3 regions of the Glutamicibacter sp. NPDC087831 genome follow, and region 3 is predicted to be linked to each of the others. Evidence: riboswitches for the same ligand, from Rfam matches in the RefSeq annotation. Region 3 holds a riboswitch; each other region holds the start of a gene.

Region 1 (7,941 bases), on a different contig from region 3:
GCAGCCAAGCATCTGGAAGCCAACGCCTAGAGTTTGCGAGGTTCTGGAAGCGCACTGCTTCCAGGACCTTTCGCTTTAAGCATTGTGCGTGCTGCTCATGGCTCGGCGATTTCGACGTCCAGCAACCCAGCACGCCACTTCACCGTGGTCTCCTCCGCCAATGCTTCGGCCTCCAACCCTTCGGCCGGAGTCATGAAATAGGTGTTGATCCGCAAATTCTGCTCCGGATCCAACTCCGGCGGCAACAGCACCATCGGCCGGCTCCCAGGGATCTTCACCGCCTGGAACAACCCGCAATGCCTGGCCGTATGGTGAATCAAGCAATTCAACACCGCAGACTTGATATCAGTGCGCCCGCCCTTCTCCCACGGATCCAGATGATCCGCCTCGCACCGCTGCGCAGGCATGCTGCACCCGGGATAGGAACAGCCTCGATAGGCTGCCCGCAGGGCTCGGACTTGGGCCTTGGTGAATAGCCGCTGCGTTCGTCCGAGATCCAAGGGCAGGCTCTTGCCGTTCAAAACCACCGGGAGAATCCCGGCATTGCACAGTGCGGTCCTGGTTTCTCCCGGGGATAGCAGAATCCCCGAGGAGGTCACAGCGAAATCCTCGGTTCGCTGCTGCAATTTATCCCAATCCAAGATGACGCTCACCTGCGCGCTGGCAAGTCCTGATTGCTGTTCCGGCGGGCCTCCGCTGGGTTTCCGTTCGCTCATCAGCAAGGCCATGAAACCAACGAGTCGTCTTCGCTCGGGTTTCAGGTCTTCCCATTCAGCGTTGGCCGGCTTCGCTTCGGCGGAAGCAACTTCTGGCTGGAGCTCATCATTTCCGCAGTGGAGATTCTCGTCTTCCGAGTCGAGATCTCCAATGTCCTCCGTAGCGTCGCCACCCGGTCCGTCTTTTGCCCAGTCGGGTTTGCTTTCATCATCGTCCCAGCCGCTGGTTTCCTCACCGGTGAACTGGGCATCAACGTCTTTCAAGCCCTCGCGGTTGCCGGCTACGGTGGACGGATTATCCAGATTGGCGAAGTAGGCCTCGATGTATGCGGCATGCGATGGGAGAACACGAATGATGTATTCAACCAGCCCTTTGCGCATACCGCGCTTGAAGATCCCGATTCCGTCGAGCAGAGCCTTGAGCGGGCGCTGGCCCGCTTTGATCTGCGAGACCATGTCGTTGATGTGCTTGCGCGCTGACTTGGGCTCTGAACGCAGGAAGGCTGCGGATTCTGCCTGGAGCTGCTGCTTCTTCGACTCTGCGGCTTTGCCTTCGCCCAGATCCTTGCGGAGCGAATGCAGCTTCATTGCCGCCGAGGCCACCAGCCGCGGATCAATGCTCGGGTCGTCGAACTGCGTAGCAAGCTCCGGCAGCCACGGATCAGTCGGTTGTCCTGCCTCGTCCGTGCCGCCAAGCAGGCAGTCGGCCTGCACCAGGCGGGCGGCGGCGGTGCTGCGCGGGATATCCAGCCAGCCGGTCATCAGTCCTTTGGCATCCTTGAAATGCGTGCGCGCTGTCGTGGTGCGCCCCTTCGCGGCTTCGATTTGCTCGACGGTGGGGTGGGCCCCGAGATCGGAGATGGCCTGGAAGGATTCCTGGTCGAGCTTGTGGGCGCCGGTACGCCGCAGGGCAGCTGCCGCGTGGACCTGGGTCCGGGCGAGAGATTGGGACGTGTCTTCAGCGAGCATCGAAAAATAGGCGGCCTGGCCGGCGGTGAGGCCGCCTTGGGCCAGGACATGGGTCGCTGAAGCGGCCAACGCGTTGGCGTCGGCCAGGTCCTTCAGCGCTTGCGCGATTTCTCTGCTCATGGGTACACCATGCCCCGCAGAAATGGATCTGCAGGGCATGCGTGTACGGGCTGTGGACAAGTCTAGTTGCCGGCTTCAACCGGCAGCCAGAGCTCGCAGGTCGCGGTGCTGAAGTCCGGGGCCCGATCGAGCACGGCGACAATGGACGGCCCCACGCGCAAACGCCACGGATTGGACGGGAACCACGCGGTAGCGGTGGCGGCGTAGAGGTCCTGCAACGCCGACGGGTAGGGTCCCGAAGCGCTGAAGACCGCCCACTGGCCAGCAGGAATCTGGATCGCGTCCAGTTCCTTGGGCACCTCGCTGCCACCGGGTATGGCTACGCCGTGCAGGTAGGTCAGCTCGCTTCCTTCGCGGTAGTCAGGGTCTACCTGGTCGCTGACCTGCAGCAAACCGGCAGGTTGCGCGGAAGACAGCTCCTTGAGCCGAGCGTGCTCGGCTATCGGGATGGAGGCGATGTGGGCTTGGATGTGCGGGTTGGCACCGTTGTGAATCAGCGGTACCTGCGTGGCGTATCCAATGAGCTGGAATTCTTCTCGATCAACTATTCGTGCATCCATGGGACGATTCCCTTCGACGGTCAGGCTGAACCTGATGATTGGTTGGCTTCGAAGGGGGCCACCATTCTCGCGGACATCGGCCACGGACGCGCCATGCACCGCTCGGAAGGCCCGGCCGAATGCTTCGGCCGAACCATAGCCGTAACGGATCGCGATGCTCAGCAGGTCCTGACCGGCAAGCAGATCCGCGGCGGCCTGGGTCATGCGGCGCCGGCGGATGTACTCGGAGACCGGCATGCCGGACAGCGAGGAGAACATCCGTCGCACATGGTATTCGGTCGTACCTTCGGCGTGCACCAAGTCAGCGAGGTTGATCTCGGCGCGTAGCTGAGCCTCGATATGCTCGATGAGCCGATTGAGAATTCCGATCATGATTCCACCCTTCCCCAACTACTATTCTTCAGGGTAGGGGCACGCCGCCCGATAATCGCGGTTCGATGCGATCAGGCGTTTTCCAGAGTCTTTTCACATACCCGGGCGACGACCGGTTTGGACGCCGCGCGGGCCGCGGCCAGGCCGCGTTCCAGATCGGCAATCAGGTCGTCGGCTTCCTCGATGCCCACCGAGAGGCGGACCAGATTGGCCGGGATTTCCAGCGGGGTGCCGATCAGCGAAGCATGGGTCATTTCGCGCGGATAGCAGACCAGGGATTCCACCCCGCCCAGGGAGACCGAGAGCTGGAAGTACTCCATGGATTGGGCGAAGGCGCGGGCGGCGGCTTCATCCGAGAGCTGCAATGAGAGGATCCCGCCAAAGCCGCGGCCGGCCGCGGACTGGGACTTGGCCAGCTCGTGGCCCGGGTGGCGTTCCAGCCCCGGGTAGTAGACGCGGGTGACTTCGGGCTGGTCATCGAGCCAGCGGGCCAGGGTGGAGGCGGTAGCCCCGTGGCGTTCCATGCGCAGGCCCAGGGTCTTCAGCCCGCGGGCGGCCAGGTAGGAATCCTGCGGACCGGAGACCGCGCCCCCGGCAAACTGCTGGTAGCCCACGGCTTCGGCCAGGCTCTGCCCGCGGTGCAGGTGATCGGCCACGATGACGGCCCCGCCGAGCACATCGGAGTGCCCGCCGATGTACTTGGTGGTGGAATGGACCACCGCGTGGGCGCCGAAATCCAGCGGGCGCTGCAGATACGGGGTAGCGAAGGTATTGTCCACCACCAGCAGGGCGCCGTGTTCGCGGGCGATGGCAGCCCAGCCGGCCAGGTCGGCGATGCCCAGCAGCGGGTTGGACGGGGTTTCCACCCAGAGCAGCGCGGTGTTCGGGCGCATCGCGGCGCGCACCGCAGCCAGGTTGGTGATGTCCACCGCCGAAGAGGTGATCCCCCATTTGCCGTGCAGCTTGGAGATCAGCCGGTTGGTGCCGCCGTAGCCGTCGGCACCCAGCACGATGTGATCGCCTGGCGCCAGTATTGCGCGCAGCAGCGCGTCTTCGGCCGCGATTCCCGAAGCGAAGGAGAAGCCGGCGGTGCCGCCTTCCAGCGCGGTGAGCTGGGATTCGAACCCGTTGCGGGTCGGGTTGGAGCCGCGCGAGTACTCGTGCCCGGCGCGCAGCACGTTGATGCCGTCCTGGATGAAGGTGCTGGTCTGGTAGATCGGCGGGATCACCGCACCGGTGTGCGGGTCCTTGTGCTGGCCGGCGTGCACGGCGAGGGTGTTGAAGCCGCTCATGCGAAACTCGCTTCCTTGGTGCCGGCGGTGGCCTGGGTTGCGGCCAGTGCGTGATCCAGCGATTGGGTGATATCTGCGAGCAGGTCGGCGGGGTCTTCCAATCCCACCGACAGGCGCAGGGTGGAGGTGTTCAGGCCCGCGGCGGCCAGCTGCTGCTCCGAGAGCCGGCAGTGCGTCATGGTGGCCGGGTGGGAGACCATGGTGCGGGTGTCCCCCACATTCGCGGCCAGGGAAATCAGCGCCAGCCCGTCGATCACCGGGGAAACCAGCGACGGGTGGGCCAGCTCGATGGCCAGCACGCAGCCGGTGCCCTTCGGGGTGATCTTCGCGGCCAGCTCGTGGCTCGGGTGGGTGGGCAGCGATGGGTGGTGGATGGCCGCGATGCCCGGATGAGCGGAGAGCTTTTCGATCAGCGTGGTGACACTGCGCTGCACGTGCCCGGCACGCACCGGCAGGGTCTCGATTCCGGCCAGGATTCCCTGGGCGCTGGCCGGAGCGAGGGTCGGGCCCAGGTCGTGCAGGAACTTGGAGCGCACCAGCATCGCGTAGGCGGCCGGTCCGTGGCGCTCAAGCAGCGAGGTGTTGTTCAGGCGCACCCGCGGGGCGGCGATCTGCGGCCAGCGGGCGGCATCGGAGAAGTCGAATTTGCCCGAGTCCACCACCACCCCGCCGAGCACCGAGCCGTGCCCGGCCAGGCCCTTGGTGGCCGAGTGCACCACGATGTCGGCACCGATTTCCAGTGGCCGCACATTCAGCGGGGTGGCCAGGGTGTTGTCGACCACCACCGGGATGTTGTGCTCGTGGGCGATCGCCGCGATGGCGGGCAGGTCGGCCACGGTGCACAGCGGGTTGGAGACGGACTCCAGGAAGAACGCCCGGGTGTCCGACTCAATGGCAGCGGCCCAGGCGGACGGATCGGCCTGGTCGACAAAGCTGATGCGGATGCCGAAGTCCGCGAAGGTGTCGGTGAGCAGATCCACGGTGCCGCCGTAGAGCGAGGAGGAGGCCACGATGTGCTTGGGACCCTGGGTCAGGGCCAGCAGGGACAGGGCGACCGCGGACTGGCCGGTGGCGGTGGCTACCGCCTGGGCGCCGCCTTCCAGCGCGGCCACTCGCTGCTCGAGGATCGAGACGGTGGGGTTGCCGGTGCGCGAGTAGGTGAAACCGGCCTGGCGCAGCGCGAACTTCTCGACCGCTTCGGCATGCGATGCGAATTGGTAGGCTGCGGAATTGTGCAGTGGCGGCAGCATCGGGCGGAAGTCTCCGCTCGGGCGGTACCCTGCGTGCACCGCGTCGGTTTCCTGGCTCATGGCTCCTCCTCGTTTTTCTGCGAGGGAGTGCACCGATTAGGCATCGTGCAAAGGCACGAAGCACAGCGCGAAAACGCGTTCGGAACTGCTCCATCGTTCCTGGCATTAGCACCTTTCGGTTTCCCGATGGTTGCTGCGACGTCAACGAGCCAGATCTCTTAGTCGCTCTTGATGGTTTGTTGTTCTTCCATGGTTGGCCATGGGCTGCGAGGGGTGCAAGCGCTATCGGGCGGCCGGCTTCATACAAGGCCGCCAAGCTTCATATGTCGTGAACTTGTCATGATGACGCGGTGGCCGGTGCCACTTTATGACGCGAGCTTTTGAGCGGAATCAGCGTGATGCAGGGGTTCTGCCGGAAGTTTGTGACGATGGGCCGGCGATCGATGACCGAGAGTTACGCCTGGGGCGGCTCAGCCGAGCACCTCGACCCCGAAGCTGGCGACCACGGTGCGGACTTCTTGCAGATAGCGCTGGGCCTGGTCGGTGAGCGGAATGGCGGCGTGGCCGATCCAGCCGATCTCGATGCGCTCCTCGATCGCCAGCGGGATGGCGACGATGGAGGGATCCAGCTCGTCGCTGATGATGCCGGTGGAGATCGTGTACCCGCCCAGGCCGATCATGAGGTTGAAGATGGTAGCGCGGTCGGAGACCTGGATTTCGCGTTGGCTGGAGCGGGTGGAGAGCACCTCCTCGGCGAAGTAGAAGGAATTATTCGCGCCCTGGTCGAAGGTCAGCCGCGGCAGGTCTTCGAGGTCTTCGAGCGTGACCTGGCTTCGGGTGGCCAGCGGGTTGCTGCGCGAGATGAAGATGTGCGGATCGGCCAGGAACAGCGGGTGGAAGACCAGCCGGGATTCGCGCAGCAGCTTGTCAATGACCTTCCGGTTGAAGTCGTTGAGGTAGAGGATCCCGATGTCGCTGCGCAGCGTGCGCACGTCCTCGATGATTTCTTCGGTGCGCGTCTCGCGGAGCGAAAACTGGTATTCCTCGGCGCCGCTGGCCTGGACCATCCGGACAAACGCGTCCACAGAAAATGAGTAGTGCTGGGTGGAGACGCCCAGCAGCCGCCTGGCGGAGGGGCGGCCGAGGTAGCGATGCTCCAGCAGCTCCACTTGCTCCAGGACCTGCCGGGCGTAGCCAAGGAATTCTGCGCCCTCGGCGGTGAGCGTCACTCCCCTGGCCGAGCGCACCAGCAAGGTGCGCCCCACCCGTGATTCAAGCTCCTTCATCGCCGCCGACATGCTGGGCTGCGCGACGTAGATCAGGTCGGCGGCGGCGGAGATGGACCCCTCGGAGGCCACCGCCACGAAATAGCGCAGCTGCTGAAGTGTCAAGCCATTTGTTCCCTGAACCATAGCCAGAGTCTATATGAATCCATAGTTATATCGAGTTACCTGATATCAAGAATCACCCTGCATGATTGACGCAACGACTTCCCCTCGGCCTGCCCAGGCCTCCCAAATACAGATTGGCCATCATGGCAGACGCATTAAATTTCAGCATTAGCACCACAAGATTCGACGAGAATTATTCCCCTTCTGCGAATTCTCGAACCACGACAAACTTCGCCAACTTGGCGCGTGGAGAGCGCCGCGAAGAGAACCTTCGCAATGCCCTGACAATGATCAACCGCCGTTTCAATTCCCTCGCTCACTGGGACAATCCCCAAGGCGACCGCTATTGTCTTGAATTGGAAATCATTTCCGCAAATGTGCATTTTTCTGCCAATAATACCGATCAGGAATTTCCACTTTTAGAAGTGCTTGAAACCACGATCGTGGATAAACTCACGGGTACTCGGTCCCAGGGCATGGTCGGCAATAATTTTTCTTCTTATGTCCGCGATTACGACTTCAGCGTGGTGCTTCCAGCTTCGTGCAATGACAGCGGAGCCCCGGTGCTTCCGGAAGATTTTGGCGATCTCCATGGGCAGCTCTTCCAGCATTTCTTGAACTCACAGGCGTACCGTGAGCGTTTTGCCCAGTTGCCGGTGGTCTGCATCAGCGTCTCGACTTCCAAAACCTATTTCCGCGCCGGCAACAGCCATCCAGTGCTCGGTTTGGAATACCAGCAGGATGAAAATTCATTGACCGACGCGTACTTCGGAAAAATGGGCTTGAGCGTGCGCTACTTCATGCCGCAGGGTGCTGTCGCACCGCTGGCTTTCTACTTCCGTGGCGACCTGCTCAACGACTACACGAACCTGCAGCTGATCAGCCTGATCAGCACCATGGAGACGTTCCAGAAGATCTACCGCCCGGAGATCTACAACGCCAATTCGGCGGCTCCGGCTGTGTACCACCCGAGCCTTGGCGCCGAGGATTTTTCCCCCACCCGCGTCTTCTATGACCGCGAAGAGCGAACCCAACTGGGCAAGATCCAAGGCAAGTTCACCGAAGAGCATTTCATCATCCCAAATCGCCAACTGCTCGATCTGTGGTCCGCTTCCTGCCCGACACCCGTCGCCTAAGATCCAGAAAGATTCCCTTATGACTTCCCCGCTTATCCCCACGTCGATTGTAGGCAGCCTGCCCAAGCCGTCATGGCTTGCCGAGCCTGAAAAGCTCTGGTCCCCTTGGAAGCTTGAAGGCGAGCAATTGCGCGA
Region 2 (7,941 bases), on a different contig from region 3:
AAACTTCGCCCACCAGCTGGAGGACCTGGGGTTCCTGGTATACCGGCACCCCGGTTCCGGTGGTGAAGATGCGGGTGCGCGCCTGCACCGCGCTACGCAGGTCGTTCAGCGCGGCGCGGGCGATGCCGGCCTGCACGGCCATGAGCACCAGCTGGAAGATCGCCGCTTCGGAGTCATTGGTCTGCTGCGGCATGAAGCAATCCACCGGGACCTGGTGGAATTCGGTGGTGCCGGTTCCGGTGAGGCCCTGGCCGAACCCATCCCAGTCGTCGAGGATCTTGACGCCGCTGCGCTGGGTGGAGACCACGGCGATCTGGCGGCCGGCGAGCTCCGGGTGGGCCACGGCAACGGTGGTCCAGTCGGCAAAAATGGTGCCGGTGCAGTAGTACTTTTCACCGTCGATCACCCAGCGCCCGTCCACGGTGCTGGCCTTGGTGTTCAAGGTGCCCAGGGCGTTGCCACCGCGTTCGGTGTAGGCGTTGCCGATAATCTGCCCGGCAGCGATGCGAGCGACCCACTTCTTGCGCAGCTCTTCGTCCTCCAGCGCCAAGACGTTCTCGACGAATGCGACATGTGCACGCCACAGCTGGCCTACGTGGGAGTCCGCCTCGGACAGCTCGATGAGCAAGCGGAAGACATCCACCAGCCGTGCGCCGTAGCCCCCGTCGGCAACGGAAAGGCGCAACGCACCGAACCGCTCGCGATTCAGCAGGCCTACCTGCTCGAAAGGAAGCACGCGGTTCAAGTCGCGGTCCTTGGCGGTTGCGGCGATCTGCGCAAAAACGGGACGGAAGATTTCGGCCAGCCGGTCGTATTGCTCATCCGCACTTGGTCCGGGGGTGATTTTCAGCAATTGCCTAGTCGGCAGCTGTTCTTCAAACTTGTCCAGGTCCATTGCGGTGGCCTGCGAAGGGTCACTGAGCTGGTTGAAGTCCAGTCCGAGGGCATTGTGCGATTCACCAATAGGCATCAGGGTTCTCAATTCTTTCCATCGGTCCTGGCGGTAGCACCGTCCCGCTATTGGGGTGGTTGCTGCGGCGTCGTGGAGCCAGATCTCTCAGCCGCTCTGGATGGGTCGTAATTCATTTGTAACGGTAATAAACCGGTGATTCCAACCCGCGAAGTCACATTTCGTCCCAGTGCCGGAAGTGCCCATCTTCAAATTTCACAGCCTAATCCGTGTCCTGCCGAAGATGAGTTGCAAAGTTTTGCTTAATGTCGAGCAAACCGGCCTGCAATAAAATAAATAACGAAATTTCTGGGCAATGTGACGTAGTTGTCGAAGATTTTTTCATATTACGCAAGATTTGCGTTCAAATCGTTCGACTCGTTGTAATGGACACGTAACCATCCCGAGCGGCCGAGAGATCTGGCTCGTTGACGCCGCAGCAACCACCTTTGGAGTTTTGCTCTGCAGGCCGGTGCTACCGCCAGGACCGATGGAGATGAACATGACTCTTTCCTTTGCAGCGCCCGAGGCAGCTTCCGTTGCCTCAGCTTCAAGCGCCCTGGACGTGCAGTTCAGCAACGTGTCGCGGACCTTCACCACCAAGATGGAAAGCCGCACCGTCCTGGCCGATATCAACCTGCAAATTCCAGCAGGTCAAGTCGTGGCCATTCTTGGAGCCAGCGGTTGCGGAAAATCCACGCTGCTGCGTTCAGTATCGGGCTTGGACCACCCCACCACCGGCACCATCCGCACCGGCACCCGCGAGGTCACCGGCATCAACGAGTTATGCGCCGTTGCCTTCCAGGAGCCCCGGCTGCTGCCATGGCGCTCGGTTCGCCAGAACATTGCACTGGGCCTGGCACCGGAAACCGATAAGCGCTCCGGCAACACGCTGATCGAGGAGTTGATCGAGCTGACCGGTCTGAGCCATGCAGCCAGCTTGCGCCCACGCGAGATCTCCGGAGGCATGGCGCAGCGGGTTTCGCTGGCTCGCGCGCTGGCTCGGCGCCCGGGTGTATTGCTTCTTGATGAACCCTTCGGCGCCCTCGATGCGCTGACACGCTTGAAGATGCAGGATCTGCTGCTCTCGATTCACGCATCGTTCCCCACCACCGTTCTCATGGTGACCCATGATGTGGACGAGGCGTTGACTCTGGCTGACCGCGTGATTGTTCTGGGGCGAGGCGCTGGGCATAGTGCAGCGGGCGTCATCGAAGATCTGTCCATCTCAGCTGGGCATCCACGCCGGCATACCGATGAAAAGTTCGTTGCAGATCGCCTGCACCTATTGCGCCTGCTCGGCGTCGACCCAACCAACCACTAGTCCCGGCCACGCCGTGGGTCCCGAACCATTCGGCGGCCTCTTTGCCTTTCACCTACACCGCTTGCACGCACAATTCTAGGATTCTCCATGCTTTTGAACCGTCTCACCCGCCGCACTGCATTGTCCGCCGCCGCCTTGATCGTTGGCGCAATTGCCCTGACCGGCTGTGCTGGCGAAAACGCTACAGCCTCCTCGGATGGTCAGACCCTGTCCATCGACTTTGCCACTTACAACCCGCTGAGCCTGGTGCTCAAGGAAAAGGGATGGCTGGAAGCAGCCGCCAAAGAACAGGGCGTAAATGTCGAATGGATCCAGTCCGCTGGTTCCAACAAGGCCAATGAAGCTCTTCGCGCCGACGCAATCGATGTTGGTTCCACAGCCGGTTCCGCTGCGCTCCTGAACCGTTCGAACGGTGCACCCATCAAGACCATCGCACTGTATTCGCAGCCGGAATGGGCGGCCCTGGTAGTGGATAAGGACTCGAAAATCGAGTCCGTTGAAGATCTCGCTGGCAAGACCGTGGCCGCTACGAAGGGCACCGACCCATACTTCTTCCTGCTGCAGGCGCTGGAATCCGCGGGCTTGAGTGAAGCTGACATCAAGCTGCAGAACCTCCAGCATGCCGATGGACGTACCGCCCTGGCCAACGGCTCGGTTGATGCCTGGAGCGGTTTGGATCCGATCATGGCCGCTGCCGAAAAAGACGGCGCGCAACTGGTTTACCGGAACTTGGATTTCAACACCTACGGTGCGCTGAACGCTCGCGAAGACTTCATTGAGCAGAGCCCCGAACTCGCCCAGCTCATTGTCGATGCCTACGAAAAGGCTCGTGGCTGGGCAGCTGACCATCCCGAGGAAACCGCAGAAATCCTGGCCGACGTAGCAGGGCTCGAACCAGGAGTTGCTGCCACCGTGATTGAGGAACGCTCCAATCTGGACGTTCCGGCAGTTCCCGACGCCAAATTCACTGGAGTCCTGAGCAAGATTGCTCCCACGCTGGTCGCTAGCGGCGGTGTCTCGGAGCAGGAATCCGTTGATGAAGCTCTGGAAACCCTCATCGATGACCAGTTTGCCGTCAAGGCAGACGCAACAAAGATCTCCGGAGAGTAACCAGCCATGAGCCCCACTAACGTGGCTGGAACCCGCGGAAGCCAAACACCTGCCAAGCAGAAGGCCAGCATGGCCGCAACGATCCTGCGTGCCCCGAAATGGCTGCTTGCGCTGGTCTTGCCGTTGACCACCCTGGCTGTGTGGCAATTTGTCACCGTTACCGGAATCGTTGCTCCGTGGACACTGCCAACTCCGGGTTCAGTGGTTTCTGCTGCCATTGAGCTCTTCCAGGATGGCGAACTCGGAAAGCACATCGGCATCTCCACTCAGCGTGTTCTTCTCGGTTTCGCCTTCGGATCATTGCTGGGCTTGGCGCTGGGTGCGCTTGTCGGGCTGTCCAAATTGGCAGATGCATTTCTGGGACTGAGCATCAGCGCCCTGCGTGCAGTCCCTTCCTTGGCTTGGGTTCCGCTGCTGGTGCTCTGGATGAAAATGGGTGAAGATTCCAAGGTCACACTCGTGATCATTGGTGCCTTCTTCCCGGTCTTTACCACCGTCGCCTTGGCGTTGCGCCATGTCGATGCCCACCTGGTCGAAGCAGCCCGCGCCTTCGGGTTGAAGGGATTGAAGCTGCTGCGCACCGTCCAGCTGCCCGCAGTGGTCCCTTCGATCTTCTCCGGACTGCGTTTGGCACTAGCCCAAGCTTGGCTCTTCCTGGTCGCAGCCGAACTCCTCGGCGCGTCAATGGGCCTTGGCTTCTTGCTTACCGACTCGCAGAACAACGGCCGATTGGACCGCCTAATCATGACCATCGTGCTGCTGGCCGTCTTTGGAAAGATCACCGATGCCCTGCTGTCGATAGCAGAACGCTGGGCTATCAAGCGCTGGACCTGAAACCGGACCAGCTAGTACCCGCTGACAAAACTACCCCTCACCAAAGAAAGTTTGCGATGACCACCGAATTGGCAACAACCTCAACTCAAGTTTCAGAGGCAGCACGCCAGGAATTCTGGGACGAAGCGGCGAACCTCTTGGATTGGGACACCCCGTGGCACACCACCAGCCGCATCATTCCGGCCGATCCGGATGCCAAGCGCGGACCGGAAATTTCTTGGTACCTCGGCGGCAAGCTGAACGCCGCAGTGAACTGCGCCGACCGCCATGTAGCTGCGGGACGCGGCCAGAAGGTCGCACTGTATTTCGAAGGCGAGCCCGGTGACCGGGTAGCCGTCACCTACAAGAATTTGCAGGAGCGGGTCTCCCAGGCAGCCAACGCCTTGGAATCCCTGGGTGTGGTGAAGGGCGACCGCGTGGTCATTTACCTGCCGGTGCTCATTGAAACAATTGTCATCACCTTGGCTTGCGCCCGCATCGGCGCCATCCACTCGCTGGTCTTCGGCGGGTTCTCCGCCGAGGCGCTGAGGTTCCGCGTGGAGGACACCAAGGCAAAGGTCCTGGTCACCACCGACGGCCAGTTCCGCCGCGGCACTTCGGTTCCGGTCAAAGGCAACGCCGATGCGGCCGTTGCCGGAGAGAACGAAATCGAAAAGGTCCTGGTTATCCGCCGCACCGGCGACGAAATCCCGTGGACCGAAGGCCGCGACATCTGGTGGCATGAGGTGGTTGATACCCAGTCCACCGAGCACCATGCGCAGGCATTCGATGCGGAAACACCGCTGTTCATCATGTACACCTCGGGAACCACCGGCCAGCCGAAGGGCTTGGTTCACACCACCGGCGGGTACCTGACGCAGGCGGCCACCAGCTACAACCTGCTGTTCGCCAACCCGGACGAATCCCAGCGCGCCAAGGACGTGCACTGGTGCACCGCCGACCTCGCCTGGGTCACCGCGCATACCTACGAGATCTACGGCCCGTTGGCCAATGGCGTCACCCAGGTAATCTACGAGGGCGTCCCCAACGCCCCGCACCCGGGCCGCCACTTCGAGGTCATTGAACGCTACAAGGTCACCAGCTACTACACCGCTCCCACCTTGGTCCGCTCGTTGATGGGCTGGTTCCCAGACGGCATCCCCGCTCAATACGATCTGTCCTCGGTGAAGATCGGCGGCACTGTGGGTGAAGCCGTCAATCCCGAGGCATGGAAATGGTTCCGCCAGCAGATCGGCCGGGACAGCGAAGCAGGACTACCGATGGTTGACACCTGGTGGCAGTCCGAATCCGGCGCGACCGTGCTTTCCCCCCTGCCGACCGATGGACATTTCAAGCCAGGCTGCGCCGCACGCGCGCTGCCGGGCATCTCGGTGGACATTGTCGACGACGGCGGCCTGAGCGTGCCGGCCAACCAGCAGGGCAATATTGTCATCACGCGCACTGGCCCGTCGATGGCCCGTACCGTATGGGGCAACCCGACGCGCTACTACACCAGCTACTGGGAACAATACGTAGAGCAGGGCTGGTTCTTGGCTGGCGACGGTGCCCGCTTCGATGAGGACGGCGATATCTACATCCTGGGCCGCACCGATGACGTGATCAATATTTCCGGCCACCGGCTTTCCACCATTGAAATCGAATCGGCATTGGTCACCAACCCCGGCGTGGTGGAAGCCGGCGTCTGCCCCACCCCGGATTCCAAGACCGGGCACGCTGCAACCGCCTTCGTGGTACCGCTGGACAAGACGCTGGTTGCCGAGTCGCCTGACGAGCAGCTCGTTGCACGGCAGGCCGAATTCATTGCTGAACTCCGCAATACCGTCGCGGTGCAGATCGGCCCGATTGCCAAGCCGCGGGAAATCGTCTTGGTTCCAGATGTGCCCAAGACCCGTTCGGGCAAGATCATGCGCCGCCTGCTCACCCAGCTGTTCGAGGGCACCACGCTCGGCGACACAACGAGCCTGCAGAATGAGCCGTGCATTCCGGAGATCAACGCGATCTGCCGCGCGCGCGGCTAATCGCTGCTCCCAGGCCCCTTGGGGTTAAACAAATGAAGCTTCTTCCCCGGCGGGGGAAGAAGCTTCATTTGATTTGCCGGTTAGGAATCCCCGGTCGTTGGCTTCTGGCTCTGGCCATCGGCCGCAGTGTCCTTGCCGTCCTTCACCGGGTCAGCGGCGGCTTCGGTGGCGAAGAGCTTCACTTCGGAGGCCTTGCCCTCGGCACTGACCAAAGGAATTTCGGTGGTCATCAAGCTGAACTGGCTGCCCTCATGGCGGTCAACCGCTTGGCCCACGGACTGCTCCAGGACCTTTCGAGCCACCTTGCCGCGAAGCACCAGCGGATCCTTGCTCAGGTCCTTCCACAACGCCACGCAGAGCAGGAGCATCACAATCACGAATGGCAGCGCCGAAACAATGGTGATGTTCTTCAGCCCGGTCAATGCCTCCGCCGGATGATCGCCGCCAGCCAGCAGCATCACCGCGGCCACAGCGCCGGTGGCCACGCCCCAGAAGATCACGGCCTTCTTGGATGGCTCTTCAGCGCCGCGTTCGCTGAGCGCACCCATCACGATCGAGGCCGAGTCTGCGCCGGTCACGAAGAAGATTGCAATCAGCAGCACGGTGACGACCATCAGCACGGTAGCCATCCAGCCCGACAGCGGGAGGCGCCCAAGCATGTCGAAGAGGATCAAATCGAAGTCGATGTCTGGTACGCCGTCAACAATGCTGGCCAGCTTTTCCCCGGTTTCCCCGGAGCGTTCAGCGCGTTCCTGAATACCGATTGCGCCACCGCCGAAGATTGCAAACCAAATCAGGGTGACACTGGATGGAACGAGCAGCACGCCGGTGACGAACTGGCGAATAGTGCGGCCACGGGAAATGCGGGCGATGAACAAGCCTACGAATGGGCTCCAAGAGATCCACCATGCCCAGTAGAAGACAGTCCACGAGGACAGCCAATCAGACATTGCGCCATCGCCGGCAGCCGTACGCGAAGCCATCTCCGGCAAGTCGCCGATGAAAGCGCCAATGGCATTGGGAATGACGTTCAGGATGAACAGAGTTGGGCCGCCAATGAAAACGATCAATGCGATGATCAATGCCAATACCATGTTGGTGTTGGACAACCACTGGATACCGCGCTCGATGCCGGAAACGGCAGAAGCGACAAACAATGCGGTCAGAATGCCAATGATGATAACCAGAACGCCGGAGCCGACCTTCTCCATCATCCCGGTGGCCTGGATGCCGCCGCCAATCTGCAATGCGCCCAGACCCAGCGAACAAGCCGAGCCGAAGAGGGTGGCGATGATGGCCAGGATATTGATGGTGCGCCCGCCCCAACCATGGATGGCGCGGTCGCCGAAGATCGAGCTGAACATGGCTGAGAAAAGCTGGGGGCGTCCCAGCCGGAAGCTGCCGTAAGCCATGCCCAAGCCAACGATGGCGTACATGGCCCATGGGAATAGGGTCCAGTGGAAGAGCGTGGTGCCCATGGCGGTGCTCAGGGCATCACTGGTGGAACCTTCCACCGTGCCCGGAGGAGGCGACATGTAGAAGTACAGCGGCTCGCCTACGCCGTAGAAGACCAAGCCGATGCCCATGCCTGTTGCGAACATCATCGAGATCCACGAGACCGTGGAGAACTTTGGCGTCTCGCCGTCCTTGCCCAGCGGGATGCGTCCGAAGTTCTTGGCCGCTACGACGATGGCGAAGACCGCGAA
Region 3 (7,941 bases):
CTACTGCGATGGTTGGCCATGATGGCCACCGAGGTTGGCTCTACTATGTTGCGGTGGATCCGTGCCGGCAGGGCAACGGCCTGGGAAGGGCGCTGGTGGATGCTGCTGTCCTGTGGCTGCGGGATCGCGGCGTGCCCAAGGTGCAGCTCATGGTCCGCGGGGAGAACTCTGCCGTCATCGATTTCTATGAACGACTGGGCTTCGAAGATCAGCACGTCGTGGTCCTGGGGAAGCGGCTGGACCGGCCTTAAGGAAAAGAAAGTAGGTGGGGACGCCATTGTCCCCGCCTACTTGCGATCTCTGCGGAACTGTTTACAGCACCACGGTTCCGGACTCGGTCTCAAAGGTAACCGACATGATGCCCGGAGTGCCATTCGGCGCTTCATATTGCATGGTGACAGCGCCCAAATTGACGTTCTGCGGCTGGCCCAGCCAATCCAGCACCCGTTCACGCGAGCCGGCGATGGAGATCTGGCTGATGGCGCCGGCAGGTTCCAGCGCCTTGGACGGATGCAGCTCCTCGGATCCTTCATCCCAGGAAATCAGGTACGGGCACTGCGGATCGGCGATCAGGCCCTTGATGCCAATCTGCTGCCAGGTCAGTTCGCGGCCATCAGGGAACTTCCGGTTGCCCGGCACCGACTTGCGGCCCAAGCGGTCCTCGGCACTGGATAGATCCTCCACCGAGACGCACCAGCCCATCCAGCCGCCGCCGAGCTCCGAACGGGCGCGAACCGCCTGTCCGAAGGGTGCCTTGTCGCTGGCCGGGTGGTTCAGGACTTCAACCACCTCCAGGTACTGGCCATGCTTGAGCGGGAAGATGACATTGCGTGTTCCGAATCGTGGATGCACGCCGCCCTTGACGAATTCCAGTCCAAGGGACTCGGAGATTCTTTCAGCGGTTGGCAACAGCCCGTCCGGGCCGCATGCATAACTTACGTGATCTAGCCTCATCATGTGCCCATCATGACAACATGTGATGCGAGTCTCTACTTAGGCACACCTAAGTTCCGTGATGCTATCGAATACTCTGCGATGAACCTGCAATATTCGCGAAATATGACCGATTGAGTCCAATCACCAGCCCTTGCGTTGCAAAGATCTTCGGTTTTCGGGCAAACTGGTACCAGGTCATGAGTCCCAGTAACAAGCCCCGGCTTACTGGGCGGCAACCCTCCAACCGCGGTGGGGTGCCCCGGGTGAAGACCTGGCCCTTGAACGCACAAGGCATCAAGGACAAGCGCGGGTTACCCCTGGAAGTCGTCACGATATGGTGCTTCCTGTCGGTGTCTTTTCAGTGGCGTACCCCCATAGTCATGAAACGCTATTTGGAGGAAACCATGAGCAATAACTGGTCATTTGAAACCCGTCAGATCCACTCCGGCCAGACCCCGGATCCGACGACCGGGGCACGGGCTCTCCCGATTTTCCAAACCACCTCTTTCGTCTTCCCCAGCGCCCAGAGCGCTGCTGCACGTTTCGCGCTGCAGGAACTGGAGCCGATCTACACCCGTATCGGCAACCCGACCACCGACGCGGTGGAAACCCGCATCGCTGACCTGGAGGGCGGCGTTGGAGCACTGCTGCTCTCCTCGGGACAGGCTGCCACCACTTTCGCCATCTTGAATTTGGCCGAAGCCGGCGACCACCTGGTGGCCAGCCCCAGCCTGTACGGCGGAACCCAGAACCTGCTCAAGCACACGCTCAAGCGCCTGGGCATCGAGGTCACCTTCGTTTCCGACCCGGACAACCTGGATGATTGGCGCGCCGCGGTGCGTCCGAACACCAAGGCCTTCTTCGGGGAAACCATCTCCAATCCGCGACAGGACGTCCTGGACATCGAGGGCATCTCGGCGATCGCCCACGAAGCTGGCGTGCCGCTGCTGGTGGACAACACCCTGGCCACCCCGTACTTGATCCGCCCGATCGAGTGGGGCGCGGATATCGTGATCCATTCAGCCACCAAGTTCCTCGGCGGACACGGCAGTGCCATTGCCGGTGTCATCGTGGACTCGGGCAACTTCGACTTCGCCAAGGACGCCGACCGCTTCCCGGGCTTCAACACCCCGGACGAGTCCTACAACGGCCTGGTCTTCGCCCGCGACCTGGGTGTCAACGGCATCCTGGGCGCCAATCTGGCCTACATCCTCAAGGCCCGCGTGCAGTTGCTGCGCGATTTGGGTTCCTCGGTTGCGCCGTTCAACGCGTTCTTGATCGCGCAGGGCCTGGAAACCTTGTCGCTGCGCATTGAGCGCCACGGCCAGAATGCCGTAGAAGTTGCCAATTGGCTCGAATCCCGCGAGGAAGTGCAGAAGGTCGCCTACGCAGGCCTGAAGTCCTCGCCTTGGCATGAGCGTGCGCAGAAGTACAGCGATCAGGGCGCCGGCTCGATCATCGCGTTCGAACTGGAGGGCGGTTCGGAAGCCGGCCAGGCCTTCGTGGACGCACTGGTATTGCACTCCAATGTCGCGAACATCGGCGACGTGCGCTCATTGGTCATCCACCCGGCCTCCACCACCCATGCCCAGCTCTCCGAAGCTGAGCAGGTTGCGGCCGGCGTGAGCCCGGGACTGGTGCGGCTGAGCGTCGGACTGGAGAAGATCAAGGATATTCTGGCCGATCTGGAACTGGGCTTCCAAGCTGTTGCAGCCCTCGAGAACAAGGAACTGCAGGAAACCCTCTAGGCATGGCATCCATTGTGACTACTGAAGATACTCTGCGCGCCGAAGAGCTCGCTGGCGGGCAAGACGGCATTTTGCGCCGTAAGTCCGTGGGGGAGCACCACTTCGAATTCGGTGGATTCCTTCCGGACGTGGTGCTGGCCTATGAAACGTGGGGGACGCTAGCAGCTGATGGCTCCAACGCGGTGCTCGTGATGCATGCGCTCACCGGTGACGCCCACGTTGCGCAAGGCGATTCGCAAAGCGCCGGCTGGTGGGAAGAGCTCGTAGGCCCCGGCGCCACGGTTGACACCAATGAGTACTTTGTCGTGTCCATCAACATGGTGGGTGGTTGCAATGGTTCCACCGGCCCCTCGTCCTTGGGCGACCAGGGCCTGCCCTACGGTTCGAGCTTTCCCTTCGTCACCATCAAGGACTCGGTGCGCCTTGAAGCTCGGCTGGCCAAGCAACTGGGAATTGATTCCTGGCATGCGGTCATTGGCGGTTCGATGGGCGGTGCGCGCGCGTTGGAATACGCCGTCGAGTTCCCCGACCAGGTCAAGAATCTCGTAGTGATGGCCTCGAGCGCGCAGGCGACTGCCGAGCAAATTGCCTTTGCACAGGTGCAAACCCAATCCATCCGGTTGGATCCGCACTTCTGCAATGGCGACTACTACGGCAACGATGCCCGCCCGGACGCCGGTCTTGGCTTGGCTCGCCGCCTGGCCCACATCACCTATCGTTCCGAGGCCGAGCTTGAAACCCGTTTCTCGCGCAACCCGCAGGATGGCGAGAAGCCAACGGGTCTGCTCGAGGGGCCTCGCGGGCGGTACCAGGTGGAAAGCTATCTTGACCATCAGGCCAGCAAGCTGGTGAATCGTTTCGACGCCAACAGCTACCTGGTGCTCACCGAGGCGCTGATGAGCCATGATGTGGCTCGCGGCCATGAATCCCTGGAAGCCGCCTTGGCGCGACTGGCGAAGGTCAACGTGGTGGTTGCCGCGGTAACCACTGACCGGTTGTACTTTCCTGAGCAGTCAGTGAAGCTGGCTTCGTCGCTGGCCAAGCCAAAACCGGTGCACTACATTGATTCGCCGATTGGCCACGATGGATTCCTGACCGATGCCACGCAGCTCGATGGCGTGCTTCGGACCTTGGTGTTCGGAGACTGAACCCCGGAAGGGGCTCGGGAAGATTTCAAAGCCTGAAGCAGTTCCGCCAGTAATCGGTGGAACTGCTTCAGGCTTTTCATGCCTACTTGGCGCTGTCGCCGGCGCCGAGCGAGTCGTTTGGCTTGGTCCGCGCAAACGGCGTGGCCGAGGGCCGTTTCGGGGTGATGCCGTCGCCGGAGGACTGGTGGCGCAGGCGGCGCAATACCCAGGGAGCAAGATGCTCACGCGCCCACTGCAGATCCTCCTTGCGGGCTTCCCTCCAGCTGCGTTCATCCACGGCCGGAACGATTTCGGTGTCCAGCGGATGCGCGACGTTCAGCGAGTCCAGTGCCATGGCGGCAATGCGCTGGTGCCCGGCGGGGGAGAAGTGCAGGCGATCCGGTGCCCACATCTGGGATTGGTGCAACTCCTGCAAGGCCCACATGTCCGCCACGATGGCGTCGTGGCGGGCGGCTACGGTGCGCACGTTTTCGTTGTAGATCGCCACCTTGCCTCGGATGCTTCCCAAAACCGGGGTATCGCGAATATCGGGCCCGGTGAAGAGCAAGAGCGTGGCGCCCGTATCGGTGAGCTTGGCTACCGCATTGTCGAGGATATCTGCAATCTTGTCTGGATCCCCGCCCGGGCGCAGGACGTCGTTGCCGCCTGCGCAGAGCGAGATCAGATCGGGCTTCAGGTCAATGCAGGGATCGAGCTGTTCGGCAACGATCTGGCCAATCAGCCGGCCTCGAATGGCGAGATTGGCATACGAGAAGTCCGGGACGGTGCGGCTGAGCTCATGGGCCAAGCGGTCGGCCCAGCCAAGGTGGCGGCCGGTGCTCGACGGGTCGGGGTCGCCGATGCCCTCGGTGAACGAGTCCCCAATGGCGACATAGCGGCGCCACGGATGCAGTGGGGCATTGGCGGATGTTGATGGTTCAGAAGCAGAATCGTTTGGCACGAATCTATTGTTACCAAAGGGTAACTTATAGTCAATCATTCCCGAGGATGATTCCATGAGCCGCCGTGCTAGTCACTCAAAGCGTCCCGGCGCGCCTGCAAGTACTCGTCGCGGGTAATGATTCCTCGCGAGTGCAGGGAATCGAGTTCGGCAAGCTTGTCCTCAAGGGATTTTTCCGGCGTCAGCATAGCTGAATTAGCGGCTCTTGCCATCAGTTCGGTTTCCAGGGTCAGCGGATCAAAACCGGCGCTCTTGGCTTTGCGGTAATTGCGCACCGCTACGAAGATGATCAATCCGATAACGGCGATAAAGAGCATGGCGAACAGGGGAGTGCCGACTGAAAATACGGTGTCCACGTTATCGAATAGGGACGAAGCGCTTCCCGGGTCCGGTTCGATGTACCCGAAACTATCGAGATCCTCTTGCAGCTGCCCCGGAATATTTTCGCTGTATTCAATTTCGTCCATGGCGCCTATTCCTAACTCTGTCACTGTCGCTGTCGCCGTCTCGTCCGGCGAGAGCGGCGTTCCGGAGGACCGTGAGGCCGTTGGTCCAGTTGAACACGAAAAGCTTGGAAAGCTAAGCAATTTTTACAAGATTTATAATCTTGTAACATGTCAACTGGATTTCCAGGCCTTGGAAGACCAAGGTTCCAGGACAGTGCCGGCCAACGCCTTCAGCAGATTCGACGGCGATTATGGGGAAGTTCTGCTGTACCCGGGCGCTGCCATCGCCGGTGGACGGGGACTTGATGGAATCGGGCCGCGGAAGCGCTGAGCTAGCGAGGTCCTGTTCGATAGTCTTGGGGAACTATGACTATCCCGGACCAGGCTCCAGTGGCCATCATCTCCCGTAACGACGAATCCCGCCTTGGAACTCCGCTGCTGGTGTTCCTGCACGGCTATGGCTCGAATGAACAAGACCTCATGGGGCTCTCGCAGCATCTGCCCGAAGAGTTCACTTACCTCTCGGTGCGCGCACCGCTGCAAGCAGGCCCGGGGTACAGCTGGTTCCCGCTGACCCAGGAAATCGACTACTCCATCGAGTCGGTGGCACGCAGCGTCGAAGCGCTATGGGCATTGCTGGAACCGCTGGTAAAGCAGCACTCCTCGATCACCCTGCTCGGTTTCTCCCAGGGCATGGCCATGGCCACTTCATTGGCACGCTACCAGCCCGATTCCATTGAAGCCGTCGTCGGGCTCTCGGGCTTCGCCGTGGATCCCGGGCCCCTGGAAATATTCGACGACGCGAAGCTGGCAGAAAAGCCGCTGCCGCTGTTCTGGGGCCGCGACCTGGCTGACCCGGTAATCACCCGGGACAAGATCGAATACACCCTGGGATGGGTCCTGGGGCACACCGAATTGGCCAGCGAAACCTACCGGCAGATTGGCCACTCGGTGTGCATGGAAGAACTGCAGGATGTGGCCGAGTTCCTCAACAGGGTCGTCCTGGGGAAAAGCTGACTACTGCTGCGCGGTGACCTTCACGCATTCACCATTCACGCACACCACGTCGCCGGGGCGGATCTGCGCCCCGCGACGGGTGTCCACCTCTCCATTGACGGTGACGATTCCGTCGGAAATCATTTCCTTGGCGTGGATGCCATCCTCGGCCAGGGAGGCAAGCTTGAGCAACTGGCCCAAGCGGATGGACTCGTCGCGGATTTCTAGGTCAAAAGCTTCATTGGCACTCATGGCTTCCATTCTTCCCTAAATAAGTGCGCTGCATCGTAAGAATCGGCCAAAGGCGTGGAAGTTCACGTCGGCGTTACCTGATTCGGCTTCGTCTGCAGGCCGCGGAAACGATACCCTTGGAAGGTATGTATTTTTCTACGGACCGCAACCAGCGGCCTCGTAATTCCCATTGGAGTTGATATGGCGCCACAGTCCAAGCTAGACCAGGTTATTTCCCTCGCAAAGCGTCGAGGATTCGTTTTCCAGGCTGGTGAAATCTACGGTGGTTCCCGTTCGGCATGGGATTACGGTCCCCTGGGCACCGAACTGAAGGAAAACATCAAGCGCGAGTGGTGGCAGAACTTCGTTCGCGGCCGCGAGGACATGGTTGGCCTGGACTCGTCGATCATCTTGCCCAAGGCTGTCTGGGAAGCATCGGGCCACGTGGCCACCTTCACCGACCCGCTGGTCGAATGCATCCAGTGCCACAAGCGCCACCGCCAGGACCACCTGATCGAGGCTTTCGAGGCCAAGAAGGGCCGTGCGGCCAAGGACGGGATGAGCGAGATCGCCTGCCCTGACTGCGGCACCAAGGGCCAGTTCACCGAGCCGCAGATGTTCTCCGGCCTGATGAAGACCTTCCTGGGCCCAGTGGATACCGAAGCCGGCCTGGCCTACATGCGTCCGGAGACCGCCCAGGGCATCTTCGTGAACTTCGCCAACGTGCTCACCGCCTCGCGCAAGAAGCCGCCATTCGGCATCGGCCAGATCGGCAAGGCTTTCCGCAACGAAATCACCCCGGGCAACTTCATCTTCCGCACCCGCGAGTTCGAGCAGATGGAAATCGAGTTCTTCACCGCTCCAGAAGATGCCCCCGCCTTCTTCGACCAGTGGGTCAAGGATTGCTGGGCATGGTTCCTGGATCTGGGCATCAAGGAAGAGAACCTGCGCCAGTTCGACGTGCCAGAAGACGAGCGCGCGCACTACTCGGCCGGCACCATCGACTTCGAGTACCGCTTCGGCTTCCAGGGTTCGGAGTGGGGCGAGCTCATGGGCGTTGCCAACCGCACCGACTACGACCTGTCCAGCCATGCGAAGGCTTCGGGCTCCGAGCTGTCCTACTTCAACCAGGCCACCGGTGAGCGCTACACCCCCTACGTGATCGAGCCTTCCTTCGGCCTGACCCGTTCCATGATGGCTTTCCTGGTCGATGCCTACACCGAGGACGAAGCACCGAACACCAAGGGCGGCGTAGACAAGCGCACCGTGCTCAAGCTCGATCCGCGCCTGGCTCCGGTCAAGGCCGCGGTGCTGCCGCTGAGCCGCAATGAGAACCTTTCCCCGAAGGCCAAGGACCTGGCTGCCGAGCTGCGCAAGCGCTGGAACATCGACTTCGATGACGCCGGTGCCATTGGCCGCCGCTACCGCCGCCAGGATGAGATCGGCACCCCGTTCTGCATCACCGTGGACTTCGACACCCTCGAGGACCAGGCCGT

Evidence for each region. Region 3 has a riboswitch for S-adenosylmethionine ahead of ACIOJF_RS11735 (bifunctional o-acetylhomoserine/o-acetylserine sulfhydrylase). Riboswitches for the same ligand answer to the same signal wherever they lie in the genome.
Region 1: it holds a riboswitch for S-adenosylmethionine, as region 3 does, so the genes downstream of both, ACIOJF_RS16875 (O-acetylhomoserine aminocarboxypropyltransferase/cysteine synthase family protein) here and ACIOJF_RS11735 (bifunctional o-acetylhomoserine/o-acetylserine sulfhydrylase) in region 3, are expected to answer to the same signal.
Region 2: it holds a riboswitch for S-adenosylmethionine, as region 3 does, so the genes downstream of both, ACIOJF_RS13450 (ABC transporter ATP-binding protein) here and ACIOJF_RS11735 (bifunctional o-acetylhomoserine/o-acetylserine sulfhydrylase) in region 3, are expected to answer to the same signal.

The regions. Positions count from the first base shown of each region.
Region 1 is NZ_JBIUVH010000006.1:142,631-150,571, reverse strand. Features, by position in the region: gene ACIOJF_RS16895 (gamma carbonic anhydrase family protein) at 1-30, shown strand, start outside; gene ACIOJF_RS16890 (DUF222 domain-containing protein) at 96-1,805, opposite strand; gene ACIOJF_RS16885 (GyrI-like domain-containing protein) at 1,868-2,737, opposite strand; gene ACIOJF_RS16880 (cystathionine gamma-synthase) at 2,809-4,029, opposite strand; gene ACIOJF_RS16875 (O-acetylhomoserine aminocarboxypropyltransferase/cysteine synthase family protein) at 4,026-5,339, opposite strand; SAM riboswitch class I at 5,427-5,517, opposite strand; gene ACIOJF_RS16870 (LysR family transcriptional regulator) at 5,750-6,691, opposite strand; gene ACIOJF_RS16865 (DUF1852 domain-containing protein) at 6,814-7,806, shown strand; gene ACIOJF_RS16860 (methionine synthase) at 7,826-7,941, shown strand, end outside.
Region 2 is NZ_JBIUVH010000004.1:91,119-99,059, reverse strand. Features, by position in the region: gene ACIOJF_RS13455 (acyl-CoA dehydrogenase family protein) at 1-970, opposite strand, end outside; SAM riboswitch class I at 986-1,077, opposite strand; SAM riboswitch class I at 1,345-1,446, shown strand; gene ACIOJF_RS13450 (ABC transporter ATP-binding protein) at 1,452-2,273, shown strand; gene ACIOJF_RS13445 (aliphatic sulfonate ABC transporter substrate-binding protein) at 2,361-3,383, shown strand; gene ACIOJF_RS13440 (ABC transporter permease) at 3,453-4,217, shown strand; gene acs (acetate--CoA ligase) at 4,274-6,235, shown strand; gene ACIOJF_RS13430 (BCCT family transporter) at 6,316-7,941, opposite strand, start outside.
Region 3 is NZ_JBIUVH010000003.1:203,010-210,950, forward strand. Features, by position in the region: gene ACIOJF_RS11725 (GNAT family acetyltransferase) at 1-251, shown strand, start outside; gene ACIOJF_RS11730 (VOC family protein) at 313-957, opposite strand; SAM riboswitch class IV at 1,130-1,249, shown strand; gene ACIOJF_RS11735 (bifunctional o-acetylhomoserine/o-acetylserine sulfhydrylase) at 1,341-2,684, shown strand; gene ACIOJF_RS11740 (homoserine O-acetyltransferase) at 2,687-3,832, shown strand; gene ACIOJF_RS11745 (SGNH/GDSL hydrolase family protein) at 3,915-4,772, opposite strand; gene ACIOJF_RS11750 (SHOCT domain-containing protein) at 4,841-5,239, opposite strand; gene ACIOJF_RS11755 (alpha/beta hydrolase) at 5,585-6,235, shown strand; gene ACIOJF_RS11760 (RNA-binding S4 domain-containing protein) at 6,236-6,466, opposite strand; gene ACIOJF_RS11765 (glycine--tRNA ligase) at 6,647-7,941, shown strand, end outside.